DNA from 2 places in the Serratia nevei genome. Region 2 is predicted to be linked to the other one. Evidence: predicted binding sites of a transcription regulator. Region 2 holds the regulator's gene; the other holds the start of a gene.
What was found. The regulator Fur, encoded in region 2, represses iron uptake genes when iron is present. The targets are predictions, from matches to a motif close to ATAATAATGAGAACNACTATCAA.
Positions count from the first base shown of each region.

Region 1: fepD (Fe(3+)-siderophore ABC transporter permease) is a predicted target of Fur. The motif match lies at 1,910-1,932, and genes of this name have one in related genera.

Region 1 is NZ_CP149940.1:3,784,605-3,793,191, reverse strand. Features, by position in the region: gene fepG (iron-enterobactin ABC transporter permease) at 1-839, opposite strand, end outside; gene fepD (Fe(3+)-siderophore ABC transporter permease) at 839-1,894, opposite strand; gene fepB (Fe2+-enterobactin ABC transporter substrate-binding protein) at 2,109-3,116, opposite strand; tRNA gene V8N38_RS18245 (tRNA-Lys) at 3,588-3,663, opposite strand; tRNA gene V8N38_RS18240 (tRNA-Val) at 3,671-3,746, opposite strand; tRNA gene V8N38_RS18235 (tRNA-Val) at 3,785-3,860, opposite strand; tRNA gene V8N38_RS18230 (tRNA-Val) at 3,890-3,965, opposite strand; gene gltX (glutamate--tRNA ligase) at 4,260-5,675, shown strand; gene V8N38_RS18220 (formate/nitrite transporter family protein) at 5,742-6,527, opposite strand; tRNA gene V8N38_RS18215 (tRNA-Ala) at 6,836-6,911, shown strand; tRNA gene V8N38_RS18210 (tRNA-Ala) at 6,972-7,047, shown strand; gene V8N38_RS18205 (fimbrial protein) at 7,247-8,239, opposite strand; gene V8N38_RS18200 (fimbria/pilus outer membrane usher protein) at 8,274-8,587, opposite strand, start outside.
Region 2 is NZ_CP149940.1:1,238,789-1,247,375, forward strand. Features, by position in the region: gene chiP (chitoporin ChiP) at 1-1,191, shown strand, start outside; gene chiQ (ChiQ/YbfN family lipoprotein) at 1,238-1,564, shown strand; gene V8N38_RS05820 (beta-N-acetylhexosaminidase) at 1,578-4,235, shown strand; gene fur (ferric iron uptake transcriptional regulator) at 4,481-4,927, opposite strand; gene fldA (flavodoxin FldA) at 5,257-5,796, opposite strand; gene ybfE (LexA regulated protein) at 6,061-6,348, opposite strand; gene ybfF (esterase) at 6,605-7,378, opposite strand; gene seqA (replication initiation negative regulator SeqA) at 7,603-8,145, shown strand; gene pgm (phosphoglucomutase (alpha-D-glucose-1,6-bisphosphate-dependent)) at 8,223-8,587, shown strand, end outside.

The sequences.
Region 1 (8,587 bases), 2.5 Mb from region 2:
GGCGCCGCCAGCGCGATAAAGGAAATCGGCCCGGCGGTGGCGGTGACGGCGGCGGTGAGGGTGACGCCGAACAGCATCAGCCACAGCCGGCTGCCTTCGGCGTTCACGCCCAGTGCGCGCGCCGTGTCGTCGCCCATTTCCAGCAGCTGCAGCCGTTTGCCCATCAGCAGCGCGGCCGCGGCCGCCAACACGATGAATGCCGTAGCGGGCTGGGCTTTCTGCCAGGTCATGCCGTTGAGTGAACCGGCCTGCCACATGGCGGCGTCCATGGCGCGCTCTAGCGAGGCGGTGATGATCAGCCAGGTATTGGTGGAGACCAGCACCGCGCTGATGGCGATGCCGACGATGATCAGCCGGAAGCCGGCGATGCCCTGGCGCCAGGCCAGCAGGTAGATGGCAAGCGCGGAGAGAATGCCGCCGGCCAGCGCACCGCCGGCGATGTAGTAATAGCCGCCGTTGAACAGGGTGATGGCGATCAGCGCGCCGGTGTAAGCCCCCATGTTAAAGCCAATCACGTCCGGGCTGCCGAGCGGGTTGCGGATAATCGACTGGAAGATGGCGCCGCTCATGCCGAGTGCGCCGCCTAACAGCAGCGCCATGGCGATACGCGGCAAGCGCCATTGGGTAACCACGGTGACCAGATTTTTCGGCGCCTCGCCGCTGAGCGCGGCAAAGACCTGTTCCAGCGAAAGCTGCAGCGTGCCGTAGCACAGCGCGGCAACCGCCATCGCCAGGCACAACGCCAGCAGCGAAAGATTGACCAGCAGCAGGCGCAGCGGCATACGCCAGTTGATGACGCCGTCCGGGCGGCCGATATGCAACGTGTGGGGCAGACTCATCACAGCCCCCCCAGCGTTTTCTTGCGGCGCACCAGCCAGATCAGCACCGGCGCGCCGATGAAGGCCGCCACGATGGAAACGCGCAGCTCACCGGCCGCCAGCAAACGGCCGACCACGTCGGCGCACAGTAGTAAAATCGGCGCCAGCAGCATGGAGTAGGGCAGGATCCAGCGCTGGTCGGGGCCGACCCACCAGCGGGCGATATGCGGCACCATCAGGCCGATGAAACTGATTGGGCCGACGGTGGCGGTCGCCGCACCGCACAGCAGCGTGATGGCGATCACCGCGATGACCTGAGTCAGCACCACGCGCGCGCCGAGCGCGATAGCCAGGTCTTCCCCCATGCCGATGGTATTCAGCGGCCGGGCGATGAGCAGCGTCAGCAGGCAGCCGAGCAAAATGGCGGGGGCGGTAACCGGCAGCGTGGACAGCGTGCGGATATCCAGCGTGCCGGCCTGCCAGAAGCGCAGTTGGTCGAAGGTTTGTGGATCGATCAGCGACAGCCCGGTGGTGATGCCGAGCAACACCGCGCCGATCGCCACGCCGGCCAGCGTCAGCCGCACCGGGTTGATGCGCCCGCCCGCCAGCGTGCCGATCAGGTAGACCAGCAGGGTGGTGAGGGCGGCACCGACGAAGGCGTAGGCCATATAGCTTTCGGTGGTGGCCGCGCCGAAAAACATGATGCCGATGACTACGGCGAAGCTGGCGCCGGCGTTGATGCCGAGCACGCCGGGATCGGCCAACGGATTGCGCGTCAACGCCTGAATCAGCGCGCCGGCGGCGCCGAGCGCCATGCCGGCCAAGATGCCCGCCAGCGTGCGGGGTACCCGGGCGTTGAGAATGATGGTGCTGTCGGAACCGCTCGCGGCGCCCTGCAGGCTGAGCCAGACGGTATGGAAGGGGATGGCTTTGGAACCCAGCATCAGGCTGGCAATGATGCACAGCAGCAACAGCGCCAAGCCGATACCGAACCCGGCGATGCGTTTGAAGCCACTGACGTAAGCTGCGTGCGGTGCGGACGAAAGCGTCCGCTCAGTCGGAGTGGGTACGTTCACACCGGTAACTCCTGTATGATTTTTATTCTCATTGTTATTTGCGTTCATGCGGGCGCTAATAGTAGCACGAGTTTACGCCCGCATGCACCCGCCGGTTGGTGGCGCAGGTGCGTTGACGATGTTAATAACTATTGATATTTCAATTGATTGAATGTGAACGGTTGCCCTGTTTATGGCAAACGTCGGCAGGAGGCTGGCCTGCCGACGGCGTGGTTCAGGGCTTTTTGAACAGCCGTTCGATTTGGTTCAGCATGTTGGTGGCGCTGTAGTAATCGAGACGGAAAGTGTCGTTGCCGACGGCGTAGACGTGCCGCTGTTCCACCGGCTCCAGATGTTTGAGGAACGGGTTGGTCAGCACCTCTTGCACTTTACGCTCGTTGGTGGCGAACAGGATCAGCGTCTTGCCGTTCAGGCCCTCGGCCATTTTTTCGCCGGAGATCTGGATGATGTCATGGCGTTTACCCATGCTGGCATTGCCTTTGGCGCTTTCCGGCGGGGTGGCCAGTTGGAAGCCGAGCTGGGTCAGCAGTTTGCCCTGGGCTGACCCCGGTGTCCACAGCATGGCCTCGCGGCCGTTGTCGGCATACACCAGCGGGGTGGTCGGCTGCGGCGGCAGCGCGATCGCCTGCTTCACTTGCTCCACGCGCTGTTCGAAACGATCTTCCGCCTGTTTGGCGCCGGCTTCATGGCCGGTGATCTCGCCGAGCTCGCTGGCCAGCTGTTGCCAGCTTTTGTCGCCATAATCGAGCACCAGCGTCGGCGCAATGGCGGACAGCTGATCATACAGTTTCAACGCCGAATCCCCGCCGGTTGCGGCGACGACGATCAAATCCGGCGCGGCGGCGGCGACGGCTTCGGCATTGGGCTCCACCTGATACAATCGCTCGACGTGGCGCTGTTTGGCTACCTCGCTCCACTGGGTAAAGAAGCCTTGTTTATCGGCCACCAGAGGGTTCGGGCTGGTGGCGCCGCTGGCGACCACCGGGGCGTCGATAGCCAGCAGCGTGCCGGTGATGGTGACGCTGGTGGACACGATGCGCTGCGGCGGTTTTTCCAGCGTGAACTTCCCTTTGGCGCTGTCGATGGTGCGCGGCCAACTGCTGTCGGCGGCGGGGGCGGACGGTTTCTGCCCGTCGCTCTTGTCGTCCGGGCCGCAGCCGCTGAGCAGCAGGCTGGAAGTGGCGATAAATGCAATGAACAGCTGGCGTAAGGATAGGGTCATGAGCGGGCTCTTTCTTTCCTTGAACTAAGGCGTATCAATCCGGCGGCGGATTGGCTGCGTGGTGGATGCCCGCTAATTTACCATTCAAGCCGCCAAAATGATAACCATTCGTATCTTAGCGTGTGGTGAATAGAGAGAATAAGAAGAAGGGGAAGTGAGTGCGGCAGAAACGAAAAAAGCGCCAAAAGGCGCTTTTCTCTGAATTGGTGGGTCGTGCAGGATTGATTCGGCCTGTGGCCTCACCCTGCGGGCAACGCTGCGCGTTGTCGTATCGCTGCGCGATGCTCGAACCTCTACGGCTATCCGCCTATTTCATAGCCGGCCCCTTCGGGCCAGCGCAAGCGCTGTTCAAAAGCATAAATGCTTTTGTCTTATCCTGCACGACTCGGTGAACTCTGTCGGCAAGAAGATTAAGTCGGGTTTAGGTGGCGCAGAAACGAAAAAAGCGCCAAAAGGCGCTTTTCTCTGAATTGGTGGGTCGTGCAGGATTCGAACCTGCGACCAATTGATTAAAAGTCAACTGCTCTACCAACTGAGCTAACGACCCGCAGAAGTGGTGGGTGATGACGGGCTCGAACCGCCGACCCCCTCCGTGTAAAGGAGATGCTCTACCAACTGAGCTAATCACCCACTTCGGGACTTCCAGGTACTGCTAAACGAGAGAATGATGGTGGGTGATGACGGGCTCGAACCGCCGACCCCCTCCGTGTAAAGGAGATGCTCTACCAACTGAGCTAATCACCCTCATTCGTTCTCATTTTTACTCAACAAGATGGTGGGCGATGACGGGCTCGAACCGCCGACCCCCTCCGTGTAAAGGAGATGCTCTACCAACTGAGCTAATCGCCCCGTCTTGTTGGAGTCGCATTATAGGGATAGTTCAAAGTGAGTCAACGGTTTTTAAAATGATTTCAATCGTTCGCCGCAAATTTAGGCAGGGCGCGATAATTATCGCCAACGGCGCCGATTCTTTGCGCAACGCTATGCGAAACTCGCCGCAAAACGCGCGAAATCGACCGGTGCAATATCGTGTCGGCGTTGAGGAATTAGCGCGTGGTGATACAATGTCGTCCACTCTTTTTTCAATTCCGAGCAATCGTCGGCAACCGCCGACACGCGTTGCGTAATAAGGCAGTGAACCCAATGAAAATCAAAACCCGTTTTGCACCGAGCCCGACCGGCTATCTTCACGTCGGCGGCGCGCGTACCGCACTTTACTCCTGGTTGTTCAGCCGCCATGCGGGCGGTGAGTTCGTTCTGCGTATCGAAGATACCGATCTGGAACGCTCCACCCAGGACGCGATCGACGCAATTATGGATGGCATGAACTGGTTGAACCTGGATTGGGATGAAGGCCCGTATTTCCAGACCAAGCGTTTCGATCGTTACAACGCGGTCATCGACGAGATGCTGGAGCAGGGCACGGCCTATAAATGCTATTGCTCCAAGGAACGTCTGGAAGCGCTGCGCGAGAAGCAGATGGAAAACGGCGAGAAGCCGCGTTACGACGGCCACTGCCGCGACAGCCAGTGCAGCCACACCGACGACGAGCCGCACGTGGTGCGCTTCCGCAACCCGCAGGAAGGCTCGGTGATCTTCGACGACAAAATTCGCGGCCCGATCGAATTCAGCAACCAGGAGCTGGACGATCTGATCATCCGCCGCACCGACGGTTCGCCAACTTATAACTTCTGCGTCGTCGTCGATGACTGGGACATGGAAATCACCCATGTGATCCGCGGCGAAGACCACATCAACAACACCCCGCGCCAGATCAACATTCTCAAAGCGCTGGGCGCGCCGGTGCCGGAATACGCGCACGTGTCGATGATCCTCGGCGACGACGGTAAAAAACTGTCCAAGCGTCACGGCGCCGTGGGCGTCATGCAGTACCGCGACGACGGCTATCTGCCGCAGGCGCTGTTGAACTACCTGGTGCGCCTGGGCTGGTCCCACGGCGATCAGGAGATCTTCTCCATCGATGAGATGAAAGAGTTCTTCACGCTGGAAGCGATCAACAAATCCGCCAGCGCGTTCAACACCGAGAAGCTGCAGTGGCTGAACCACCACTACATCAACCATATGCCGGCGGAAGAAGTGGCGGTGCATCTGGCATGGCACGTTGAGCAGCTGGGCATTGAAACCCGCAACGGCCCAGAGCTGAAAGACATCGTCAAACTGCTGGGCGAGCGTTGCAAAACGCTGAAAGAGATGGCGGAGTCCTGCCGTTACTTCTACGAAGACTTCAGCGAGTTCGACGCCGACGCGGCCAAGAAGCACCTGCGCCCGGTGGCGCGTCAGCCGCTGGAAGCGGTGCGCGCCAAGCTGGCCGCCATCACCGTCTGGACGCCGGAAAACGTGCACGACGCCATTCAGGGCACGGCGGATGAGCTGGGTGTCGGCATGGGTAAAGTCGGCATGCCGCTGCGCGTTGCGGTGACCGGCGCCGGCCAGTCGCCGGGCATGGACGTGACCGTGCATGCGATCGGCCAGAAGCGTTCGCTGCAGCGCATCGACATGGCGCTGGCTTACATCGCCGAGCGCGAAGCGCAAGCCTGATTCGCTGATACGCCATAAAGAAAAAGCCCCGTGGAGCGATCCCGGGGCTTTTTTCATGGCGGTGCGTCAGGCTTGCTCGCTAGCCGGCAGCCCCGGGCGGTAGGCGAGGAAATACATCAGCCCGACAAAGCCGGCGCCTCCCAGCGCGTTGCCGAGAAATACCGCGACGAAATTGGGCAGATACTGCTCCCAGCCCATGCCGCCGGCAAAGATGGCCGCCGGGATGATGAACATGTTCGCCACCACGTGCTGGAAGCCGATGGCGACAAAAGCCATGACCGGGAACCACATGCCGATCACTTTGCCCGGCACATCCTTGCTGGCGAAGGCTAACCATACCGCCAGGCACACCAGCCAGTTGCAGCCGACGCCGGAAATAAAGGCGTGCAGGAAGTCCGCATCCACTTTGGCCTGCGCGATCGCCAGCGTTTTATGCAAGAACGCACCTTCGGTCAGGCCCAGCAAATGACCGAAGAAGTAGGCGACGGCCAGGCTGCCGGCCAGGTTGGCCAGGGTGACCCAAAACCAGTTACGCAGCACGGCGATGGCGGGGATTTCGCGGGCAAACCAGGCCATCGGCAAGGTCATCATATTGCCGGTCAGCAGTTCGCCACCGGCCAGAATGGTCAGGATCAAACCGATAGGAAAGACCGCGGCACCCAACAGGGCGCCGAAAGAGCCCCATTCGGCCGGCAGGGTGCCGATGACGTGAATATCCAGCAGAAAGCCGGTGGCGATAAAAGCGCCGGCGAGAAAGCCCAGAATCAACAGATTAGCGAGAGGGGCGCGGCTTTTGTTTACCCCGGCCTGAACGGCGAGGGCGGCGATTTCTTTTGGTGAATGCAAAGACATGACGGACTCGGTTTATAGTAATGAAGTTTATGGCGCGGGCAGTCTATGCCGCTCGGGAGTCCGACTCAAGCGCATTTCACTAACATTCCGTTAATTAAAAATCAACGTGATATACAGGGGCTTTTGCCATTTTGAGATGTAGCGCGCAAAATGGATGAACTCTGCACAAAGTGATGATTTTTTGGCGCCAAACATGCTGATTTGGCGGCTTTTTCAACGCTTGATTCAGGAATTCAATTTAGCCGTTGACAGCTTTGAGCGGGTTTCATATTATGCGCCCCGTTCACAGCACAAAGTGATTGTGGAACGGGGCTATAGCTCAGCTGGGAGAGCGCTTGCATGGCATGCAAGAGGTCGACGGTTCGATCCCGTCTAGCTCCACCAACCTTCTTCTCAGAGAGGTTGGGGAATACCGTAACGCCGGTCAACGCGTACCACTTTTGTGGGGCTATAGCTCAGCTGGGAGAGCGCTTGCATGGCATGCAAGAGGTCGACGGTTCGATCCCGTCTAGCTCCACCACCATTTAAAAAGCCGACCTTAGGGTCGGCTTTTTGCATTTCAGATCCTGTAGTACCCTATCGCATACCAAATCGACCACGATTCACCACCGCTGACGTTGGCTGCGGATCTTTTTCGATCGTTTCTGCCAGTGAAGGGCGATATTCGGCCAACCTCGTTGGTTGGCCCGGCCGCATCGGAATGACATGCATGAATTACATTATCTGTACGATAAGGTAAATTGAGCGACAGCATTCACTTCCCCCGGCGTTATCTGGTCCTCCGTCTGGTAAAATTTTGCCAGGAAGGGAATCACATTTTGACCGGTAAGCGTGGTATCTAATAGATTGATTTTTGACCCCAGGGCAAAAGGAATTCCGTTGTGTAGAATTAGCAGCCCAACGCCTTTGGCCGCCTGGTCAGAACGATTAATTGCCAATACCTGGCTGTTGCCACTGACGGTTTGCCCTTTGATTTCCAAGTCAACCTTGGCATTTGAATTACAGTCGATTGTGATGTCGAAGGGAGTTCCCCCTACGATGCTGCCATTTCCGGAGAACGCTCTTCGATTTATCTCTCCCAAATTTACATACTTAACGGGGGTGGTTAACCGACAGCCTTGGGCGGAAATATATGTGGAGAGAAAGGGGGTAGAACCGAGTCTTTTTCCATTACCTATCCCCAGGCAGGCATAGTTCAGTTCAAAAGCATTAAACTCAGGAATGACACCGGAAGTGATGTCTCCTATTTTTACCAGATAATATTTGAAGTGAGTGTAAAGAATATAGTTTACCGGGGTTTTTTTGGGCGCATTCACGTCATTAAGCCCCCCGGAATCGTTTATCGATATTGCAATACCGACCCCTTCTTTCGGTGTTTTATAAACGCTCATGCCGTAGTATTTGAAATTGGTTGCGGTGAGATAGGTATAAGGTTGCAGAACAAAATCACCGCGATTATACTCCAGATCCCAATCATCCCCACGAGTATTACCATATAATTTCACAGAAAAATCGACATGCCCGCTGCTCAGCAGTGAGCCGTTTTTGGCATCAACGGATGCCGTAATGCCCGTTTGTGAAATAGACGGCGGTACGTGAAACATTGCGCCGCACACCGAGTAAGCTTGGGGTGAAATGAACGCCAAAAAAAATAGAGTGAACACCATATTAATATTCGCCCTGCCAGGCCGCCATGTTGATTTTATTTTCATGTTAGAGTTTCCTTAAAATATCGTTGCCGGGGCGTTAGCCTGTCTTGCATGCCATGTTTATTGTTTTTATCCTCGATTCTGATTCTCGATCGCCGATCGTGTAATCTCCTTGGCAATTTTTCTCTCCTTCCCAGCGCACCGTGATCGTTCCTGTATCGGGCATGCCGCTCATATAAACGCTATTATCATTTCCTATAATTCCTGTTTTTTCGTTCTCACCTTGTAATGTGGCGACGGCGCCGAAGGGGATCTCATCGGTATTGTGACGTAATTTAAAGATCACCCTGTGGCCTATATTGGATTTGAAGTGAGCGGTTACAACGGCGCCTTTCGTCGGGACGACAATTG
Region 2 (8,587 bases):
TCGCACTCCACCGCCAACCTGAGCCTGGATTTCGCTTCGGGCTACGCCTGGGACATGTTCGGTCTGGACGTCGGTGCCTTTACCGCCATCGAGCTGGCGGAATCCAGCGCCAGCGGCCACCCGAACGAGATCGCGTTCTCCTCGAAAAACCGTACCTACGACGAAGACTATTCCGGTGACAAAGGCGGCGTCAGCCTGTACAAAGCCGCCGCCAAATTCAAATACGGCCCGGTCTGGGCGCGCGCCGGCTATATTCAGCCGAGCGGCCAAACCCTGCTGGCGCCGCACTGGAGCTTTATGCCGGGCACCTATCAGGGGGCCGAAGCCGGCGCCAAGTTCGACTACGGCGACGCCGGTGCGTTGAGCTTCTCCTACATGTGGACCGATAAATACAAGGCGCCGTGGCATATCGAGATGGACGACTTCCGCCAGAACGATAAGAAAACGCGCGTCTCCTACCTGCACTCGCTGGGCGCCAAGTACGATTTCAAAAACGATCTGGTGCTGGAAGCCGCCTTCGGCCAGGCGCAGGGTTATGTGAATCAATACTTCACCAAGGCGTCTTACAAATTCGATGTGCTCGGCAACCCGCTGACCACCAGTTACCAGTTCTACGGTGCGGAAGACCGCATCAGCGACAAGAACGATCCGAACAGCATCTACGACGGCCTGGCCTGGCTGCAGGCGCTGACCTTCGGTTACACCACCGGGCAGTTCAACTGGCGTCTGGAAGGCACCATGGTCAAGGCGGAAGGCAACCAGGGCTTCTTCCTGCAGCGCATGACCCCGACCTACGCCTCGTCCAACGGTCGTCTGGACGTGTGGTGGGATAACCGCTCCGACTTTAACGCCAACGGTGAGAAAGCGGTGTACGCCGGCGTGATGTATGACCTCAGCAACTGGAACCTGCCGGGCATGGCGGTCGGCGGCTCCTACGTTTACGCCTGGGACGCCAAGCCGAGCACCAACCCGATCTACGATCAGAGCCAGCGCCTGAAGGAAAGCGCCTGGAGCCTGGACGCGATGTACACCATCCAGGAAGGGCGCGCCAAGGGCACCCTGATCAAGCTGCACTACACCCAGTATGACAACCACACCAACATCCCGAGCTGGGGCGGCGGTTACGGCAACATCTTCCAGGACGAGAAAGACGTCAAGTTCATGGTCATCGCGCCATTCACCATCTTCTGATGCGTTCCCCGGCCTCGCCGCCGGGGGCAGTTAAGGGAATTCAACGATGAAAAAAATCATGCTGATGTTGGCGGCCGCCGCGGCCTTGAGCGCCTGTGCGCAACCCGCCGCACCGCCGGAAGATGCCAAATTGAAGCAGGCTTACAGCGCCTGCATCAACACCGCCGAAGGTTCGCCGGAGCGTCTGCAACCCTGTAAGGCGGTGCTGAACGTGCTGAAACAAGAGAAGCAGCACCAGCAGTTCGCCGCGCAGGAAACGGTGCGGGTGATGGATTATCAGAACTGCATTATGGCGGTGCACAGCGGTAACGGTCAGGCTTACGACGCCAAGTGCGGCAAGCTGTGGCAAGAAATTCGCGATAACAATAATTAAGAAGGACAAGAACATGAACGCATTCAAACTGAGCGCATTAGCCGCGTTGACGGCAACGATGGGATTTCTGGGCGGCATGGGAAACGCCATGGCCGATCAACAGCTGGTGGATCAGCTGAGCCAGCTGAAGCTGAACGTAAAAATGCTGGATAACCGCGCCGGCGAAAACGGCGTGGATTGCGCGGCGCTGGGCGCCGACTGGGCCTCATGCAACCGGGTGTTGTTCACCCTCAGCAACGACGGCCAGGCGATCGACGGTAAAGACTGGGTCATCTATTTCCACAGCCCGCGCCAGACCCTGCGGGTAGACAACGACCAGTTCAAGATTGCTCACCTCACCGGCGATCTGTACAAGCTGGAGCCGACCGCCAAATTCAGCGGCTTCCCGGCCGGTAAGGCGGTGGAAATCCCGGTGGTCGCCGAATATTGGCAGCTGTTCAGAAACGACTTCCTGCCGCGCTGGTATGCCACGTCCGGCGACGCCAAGCCGAAAATGCTGGCGAATACCGACACCGAAAACCTGGACCAGTTTGTGGCGCCGTTCACCGGCGACCAGTGGAAGCGCACCAAGGACGACAAAAACATTCTGATGACGCCGGCTTCGCGCTTTGTCAGCAATGCCGATCTGCAGACGCTGCCTGCCGGCGCGCTGCGCGGCCAGATCGTGCCGACGCCGATGCAGGTGAAGGTTCACGCGCAGGACGTCGATTTGCGCAAAGGGGTATCGCCGGATCTAAGCACGCTGGTCAAGCCGGCGGCGGACGTCGTCAACCAGCGCTTCGCGCTGCTGGGCGTGCCGGTTCAGGCCAACGGCTATCCGATCAAGACCGACATCCAGCCGGGCAAGTTTAAAGGCGCGATGGCGGTGCCGGGCGCCTATGAGCTGAAAATCGGCAAGAAAGAGGCGCGGGTGATCGGCTTCGATCAGGCCGGGGTGTTCTACGGGCTGCAGTCGATCCTGTCGTTAGTGCCGAGCGACGGCAGCGGCAAGATCGCCACGCTGGACGCCAGCGATGCGCCGCGCTTCCAGTATCGCGGCATTTTCCTCGACGTAGCGCGCAACTTCCATAAGAAGGACGCGGTGCTGCGCCTGTTGGATCAAATGGCGGCCTACAAGCTCAACAAATTCCACTTCCACCTGAGCGATGACGAAGGCTGGCGCATCGAGATCCCCGGTTTGCCTGAGCTGACGGAGGTCGGCGGCCAGCGCTGCCACGATCTGAGCGAAACCACCTGTCTGCTGCCGCAGTACGGCCAGGGGCCGGACGTCTACGGCGGCTTCTTCAGCCGTCAGGACTATATCGACATCATCAAATACGCCCAGGCACGCCAGATTGAAGTGATCCCGGAGATCGACATGCCGGCACACGCCCGCGCCGCGGTGGTCTCGATGGAAGCGCGCTATAAAAAGCTGCATGCCGCCGGGAAAGAGCAAGAGGCCAACGAATTCCGCCTGGTGGATCCGACCGATACCTCCAACACCACCTCCGTGCAGTTCTTTAACCGCCAGAGCTACCTGAACCCGTGCCTGGATTCTTCCCAGCGTTTTGTCGACAAGGTGATCGGCGAGATCGCCCAGATGCATAAAGAGGCCGGCCAGCCGATCAAGACCTGGCACTTCGGCGGCGACGAAGCGAAAAACATTCGCCTGGGCGCCGGCTACACCGACAAGGCGAAACCGGAGCCGGGCAAAGGCATCATCGATCAGAGCAACGAAGACAAGCCGTGGGCCAAGTCGCAGGTGTGCCAGACGATGATCAAAGAAGGCAAGGTGGCCGACATGGAGCATCTGCCGAGCTACTTCGGCCAAGAGGTCAGCAAGCTGGTGAAGGCGCACGGCATCGACAGAATGCAGGCTTGGCAGGATGGCTTGAAAGACGCCGAGAACGCGAAGGCGTTCGCCACCTCGCGCGTGGGCGTCAACTTCTGGGATACCCTGTACTGGGGCGGTTTCGATAGCGTCAACGACTGGGCCAACAAAGGGTATGAAGTGGTGGTTTCCAACCCGGACTACGTCTACATGGACTTCCCTTACGAGGTGAACCCGGACGAGCGCGGTTACTACTGGGGTACCCGCTTCAGCGACGAGCGCAAGGTGTTCAGCTTCGCGCCGGATAACATGCCGCAGAACGCGGAAACTTCGGTCGACCGCGACGGCAACCACTTCAACGCCAAGAGCGACAAGCCGTGGCCGGGCGCCTACGGGCTGTCCGCTCAGCTGTGGAGCGAAACCCAGCGCACCGATCCGCAGATGGAATACATGATTTTCCCACGCGCGCTGTCGGTGGCTGAACGCGCCTGGCACCGCGCCGGTTGGGAGCAGGACTACCGCGCCGGCCGCGAATACAAAGGCGGGGAAACCCACTTTGTCGATACCAAGACGCTGGAGAAAGACTGGCTGCGCTTCGCCAATATCCTGGGGCAGCGTGAACTGGCCAAGCTGGACAAAGGTGGCGTCGCTTACCGTCTGCCGGTGCCGGGCGCACGCGTAGCGGGCGGCAAGCTGGAGGCGAATATCGCGCTGCCGGGATTGGGCATCGAGTACTCCACCGACGGCGGCAAGCAGTGGCAGCGCTATGACGCCAAGGCCAAGCCTGCGGTGTCCGGTGAGGTGCAGGTGCGTTCGGTTAGCCCGGACGGCAAGCGCTACAGCCGCGCCGAGAAGGTCTAAGCCCGGTGCAACGGCCTGCTGCCCTGGCGGCGGCCGTATAACGAAGGGGGAATGCGTTCGCCCGCGCGTGTCGGCGTAGGGCGGACGTTGTAGTGAGAGTAGTACGTGGAGTAGCAGTGCCGCTGCAATTGTGATATTTCATGACATGATTTTCCCCCGGCTTGTCCGGGGATTTTTTTGCCCTTTGCACGGCAGGCATAAAAAAACCGCCTCTGCGTGAGGCGGTTTTTCATAGCCGGTCAGGCTTATTTCTTGTCGTGCAGCGTTTCGTCTTCGCGACAGTCACCGGTTTCACAGTGGCCGTACAGGTACAGGCTGTGGTTGGTGAGCTTGATGCCGTGCTGCTTGGCGATGTCACGCTGGCGCACTTCGATGGATTCGTCGCTGAATTCGATCACTTTGCCGCAGTCCAGGCAAATCAGGTGATCGTGGTGATGCTGTTGGGTCAGCTCGAACACGGACTTGCCGCCTTCGAAATTGTGACGTGTCACAATGCCCGCATCGTCAAACTGGTTCAGTACGCGATAAACCGTTGCCAGCCCGATCTCTTCGCCCATATCAATCAGTTTTTTGTACAAATCTTCCGCACTGACGTGATGGCATTCCGGATTTTGCAGTACTTCCAGGATTTTGAGTCGCGGAAGCGTGACTTTTAAGCCGGCCTTCTTCAATGCGATGTTGTTGTCGGTCATGCGAATTCAGTCCTGTTACTATGCTAATCAAGTTGAGGCGTACTCGCCTGTGGCATCGGTCGGCACAAAGAGTTAATGCGTCTCATTATAGAACCGGTTGTACTAAATGGAAACCGCCGGTTGTTAACAAAGATATAATTGCACTATTGCATGTTTTGCATGCAACGCCTTGATGGATGGGATAAACCGATATCTCAGTCTACCGTGACGGGGTGGGAAGTTACAAATCTGTAGCTTCTATCGCAGCAATCCCTGCTGCCGATGACGGCCCTGTGGGCACACTATGCACTTTACAGGGCCTTTGTTCAACCTTTCGCCAGTGCCGGGGCTTAGCCGACGATATCGGCCAGGCTCAGCTCTTCGACGATTTGTTTGACCCAGGCGTCCACGCGCTCGTTGGTCAGCTCAGGCTGACGGTCTTCGTCGATCGCCAGACCGATGAAGTGGTTGTCGTCCGCCAGGCCTTTGGAGGCCTCGAAGTGGTAGCCTTTGGTCGGCCAGTGGCCCACGATGGCCGCGCCACGCGGTTCGATGATGTCGCGGATGGTGCCCATCGCGTCACAGAAGTATTCCGCGTAGTCTTCCTGGTCGCCGCAGCCGAACAGCGCCACCAGTTTGCCGTTGAAGTCGACTTCTTCCAGCGTCGGGAAGAAATCATCCCAGTCACACTGCGCTTCACCGTAGTACCAGGTCGGGATACCCAGCAGCAGGATATCGAACCCTTCCAGGTCTTCTTTGCTGCTTTTAGCGATGTCATGCACTTCAGAGACGTCGTCGCCAAACTGTTTCTGGAGAATTTTCTGGATCATTTTGGCAATGTTTTCGGTATTGCCAGTGTCGCTGCCAAAGAAAATGCCTACAGTAGCCATATCGCGTATAACCTTTAAATTCAAGTAATTGCATTACTCGACGCCGGCACTGCCGCCGCTGACGCCGATTAAAATGATGCCATGGCAAGAGCCTTTCGCCTCCGGGGCGGGCGCCGACAGGCGCAGTCTCTTACCGGTAAATGCGTATCATGCCAGAAAGTGGCGCCGGGGTTTTATCGCATTTATGCGATGCCGGAGAATGAAGAAAAGCGTGGTCGATCCGGCGTTGTCCTTAACGCCGCGCCGCGCGTGCGGCCGAAGAGATCAATGTTCCGGCTGTTCTTCCGCCAGTTGTGCCAACAGCATCTGCTCGATGAGTTCGCTGCGGCTGATGTTGCGCTGTTCCGCCAGTTTGTTCAGGGCGTCCACCGCATCCGCGTTGATTTTCAGCTCTACGCGCCGCAATCCACGCACTTTATCGCGCCGTAACTGATTGCGCTTATTGATTCTAAGCTGTTCATCGCGGGAAAGCGGGTTGGTTTTCGGGCGCCCCGGACGGCGTTCATCTGCGAACAGATCCAGCGTCGTGCGATCCGTTTGTTCTTTTGCCATAGGTAGCGGTACTGCAAGGGAGTTTGCATCAAAAAGCGCTCGCACGCTTCCGGAGGCATCGGTTAACACACTTCGGGCCAATAAACCCTAACCCAAATTCACCCCCGAACCGGCGTTCGCGAACGCGCTGGCGCGGTGGCAAAATTATAGCGCGCCATATTACCCCAGCAGATGGAGCGACGACAATGCCTAACTGCGGGCTAAACGCGCTAAGCCGTTATCTTTAGCGCGTTTTTTCGCCAGGTGAGTGCGTTTTTCAGGCTTCGTCGAGGAAACGGTGAATGGCGCGCAGCACCGCTTCCGGTTTTTCGGCGTGCACCCAATGGCCGGTGCCGGCGACGACGTGCGCGCGGGCCTGCGGGAACTGGCGGGCGATGTCCGCACGGTAGCTGTCCTGCACGTACGGCGACAGGCCGCCGCGAATGAACAGGGTCGGATGCGGCCAGGCCGGGACTTCCTGCCAGCCGGTGATGTCTTCGTAGCGTTCGATCAGCACCGGCAGGTTGAAGCGCCATTCGCCGTTGTGGAAGGACTTCAGCAGGAACTGGATCACGCCTTCTTCCTGCAGGTAGTCGCGCATCAGCTGGGCAGCCGCCTGGCGCTGGGTGATGCCGGCGGCGCTGACGGCCTTCAGCGCGGCGAAGATCTCGTCGTGGCGGCGGGTCTGGTAATTCACCGGCGCGACGTCGATGACGATCAGCCTGGCGACGCGCTCGGGCGCGATGGCGGTCAGCGCCATCGCCGCTTTGCCGCCCATCGAATGGCCGATGACGATCGCTTTTTCCAGCTGCAGTTCGTCGAGCAGCGCCAGCAGATCCTGCGCCATGGCGGGGTAGTTCATGTCGTCGGCGCGCGGGGAGAGGCCGTGGTTGCGCAGATCGACCTTGATCACCGTGTGCTGTTTATGCAGATCGCGCGCCAGCACGCCCAGGTTGTCCAGATTGCCGAACAGCCCGTGGATCAGCAGCACCGGCAGCGCGTCTGACTCGGCGGCCAGCAGTTGATAATGTAATTTCATGGCGAAGTTCATACTGAGAGAGATTCAGATTAGGGTATCATGATTGAATCGCACGATGAATCATGCGGAATTTTCGCGGCGCGGGCTTGGCAGTGCCGGCTATAGGTATTAGTCTGCATTTTCCGTCCGGAGGCACATTGTTGTGTTCGCCCCAGCGCTTTTAACCTTATAATCCCATGGCTTGAATGCAGGATCTGGCTTCAGGTTCTAAGTAGAAAAAACAGTATTGGATAAAGATGAAAACTATTGAAGTCGACGAAGAGCTTTACCGTTATATTGCCAGCCACACGCAACACATCGGTGAAAGCGCGTCCGATATTTTACGCCGCATGTTGAAATTCACCGCCGGGCAACCGGTGCGCGCGTTGCCTGCCGCCAGTGCGCCGCAGTCCGTCGAGCTGGAAAAAACGGCGCCGGCGCAGCGTCCGCGCGATCGCGTGCGCGCCATGCGCGAGCTGCTGTTGTCGGATGAATATGCCGAGCAGAACAAAGCGGTCAACCGTTTCATGCTGGTGCTGTCCACCCTGTATACCCTCGATGCCGCCGGTTTCGCCGCCGCCACCGAGGCGTTGACCGGCCGTACCCGCACCTATTTCGCCGGCGATCAGCAGACCTTGCTGGCCAACGGCACGCATACCAAGCCGAAGCATGTACCGGGCACCCCTTACTGGGTGATCACCAATACCAATACCGGCCGCAAACGCAGCATGATTGAACACATCATGCAGGCCATGCAGTTCCCGGCGGAACTGATCGAGAAAGTTTGCGGTACCGTCTAATTTAGCGAACAGCCCGTCATGATGGCCGTGCGCGACGTATTTGCCCGGTCACCGACAGGGATGAGGGAGATATGTCGATGGCGAATAATCCACGTGCCGGGCAGCCCGCCCGCCAAAGCGATCTGATCAACGTAGCCCAGCTGACGTCGCAGTACTATGTGCTGCAACCGGAAGCCGGCAATCCCGCACATGCAGTGAAGTTTGGCACCTCCGGCCACCGCGGCAGCGCGCAGCGCCACAGCTTCAACGAAGCGCACATCCTCGCCATCGCTCAGGCGATCGCCGAAGTTCGTCATCAGCAGGGCACCACCGGCCCGTGCTACGTGGGCAAAGACACCCATGCGCTGTCCGAGCCAGCCTTCATTTCCGTGCTGGAAGTGCTGACCGCCAACGGCGTCGATGTGATCGTGCAGGAAAACAACGGCTTCACGCCAACGCCGGC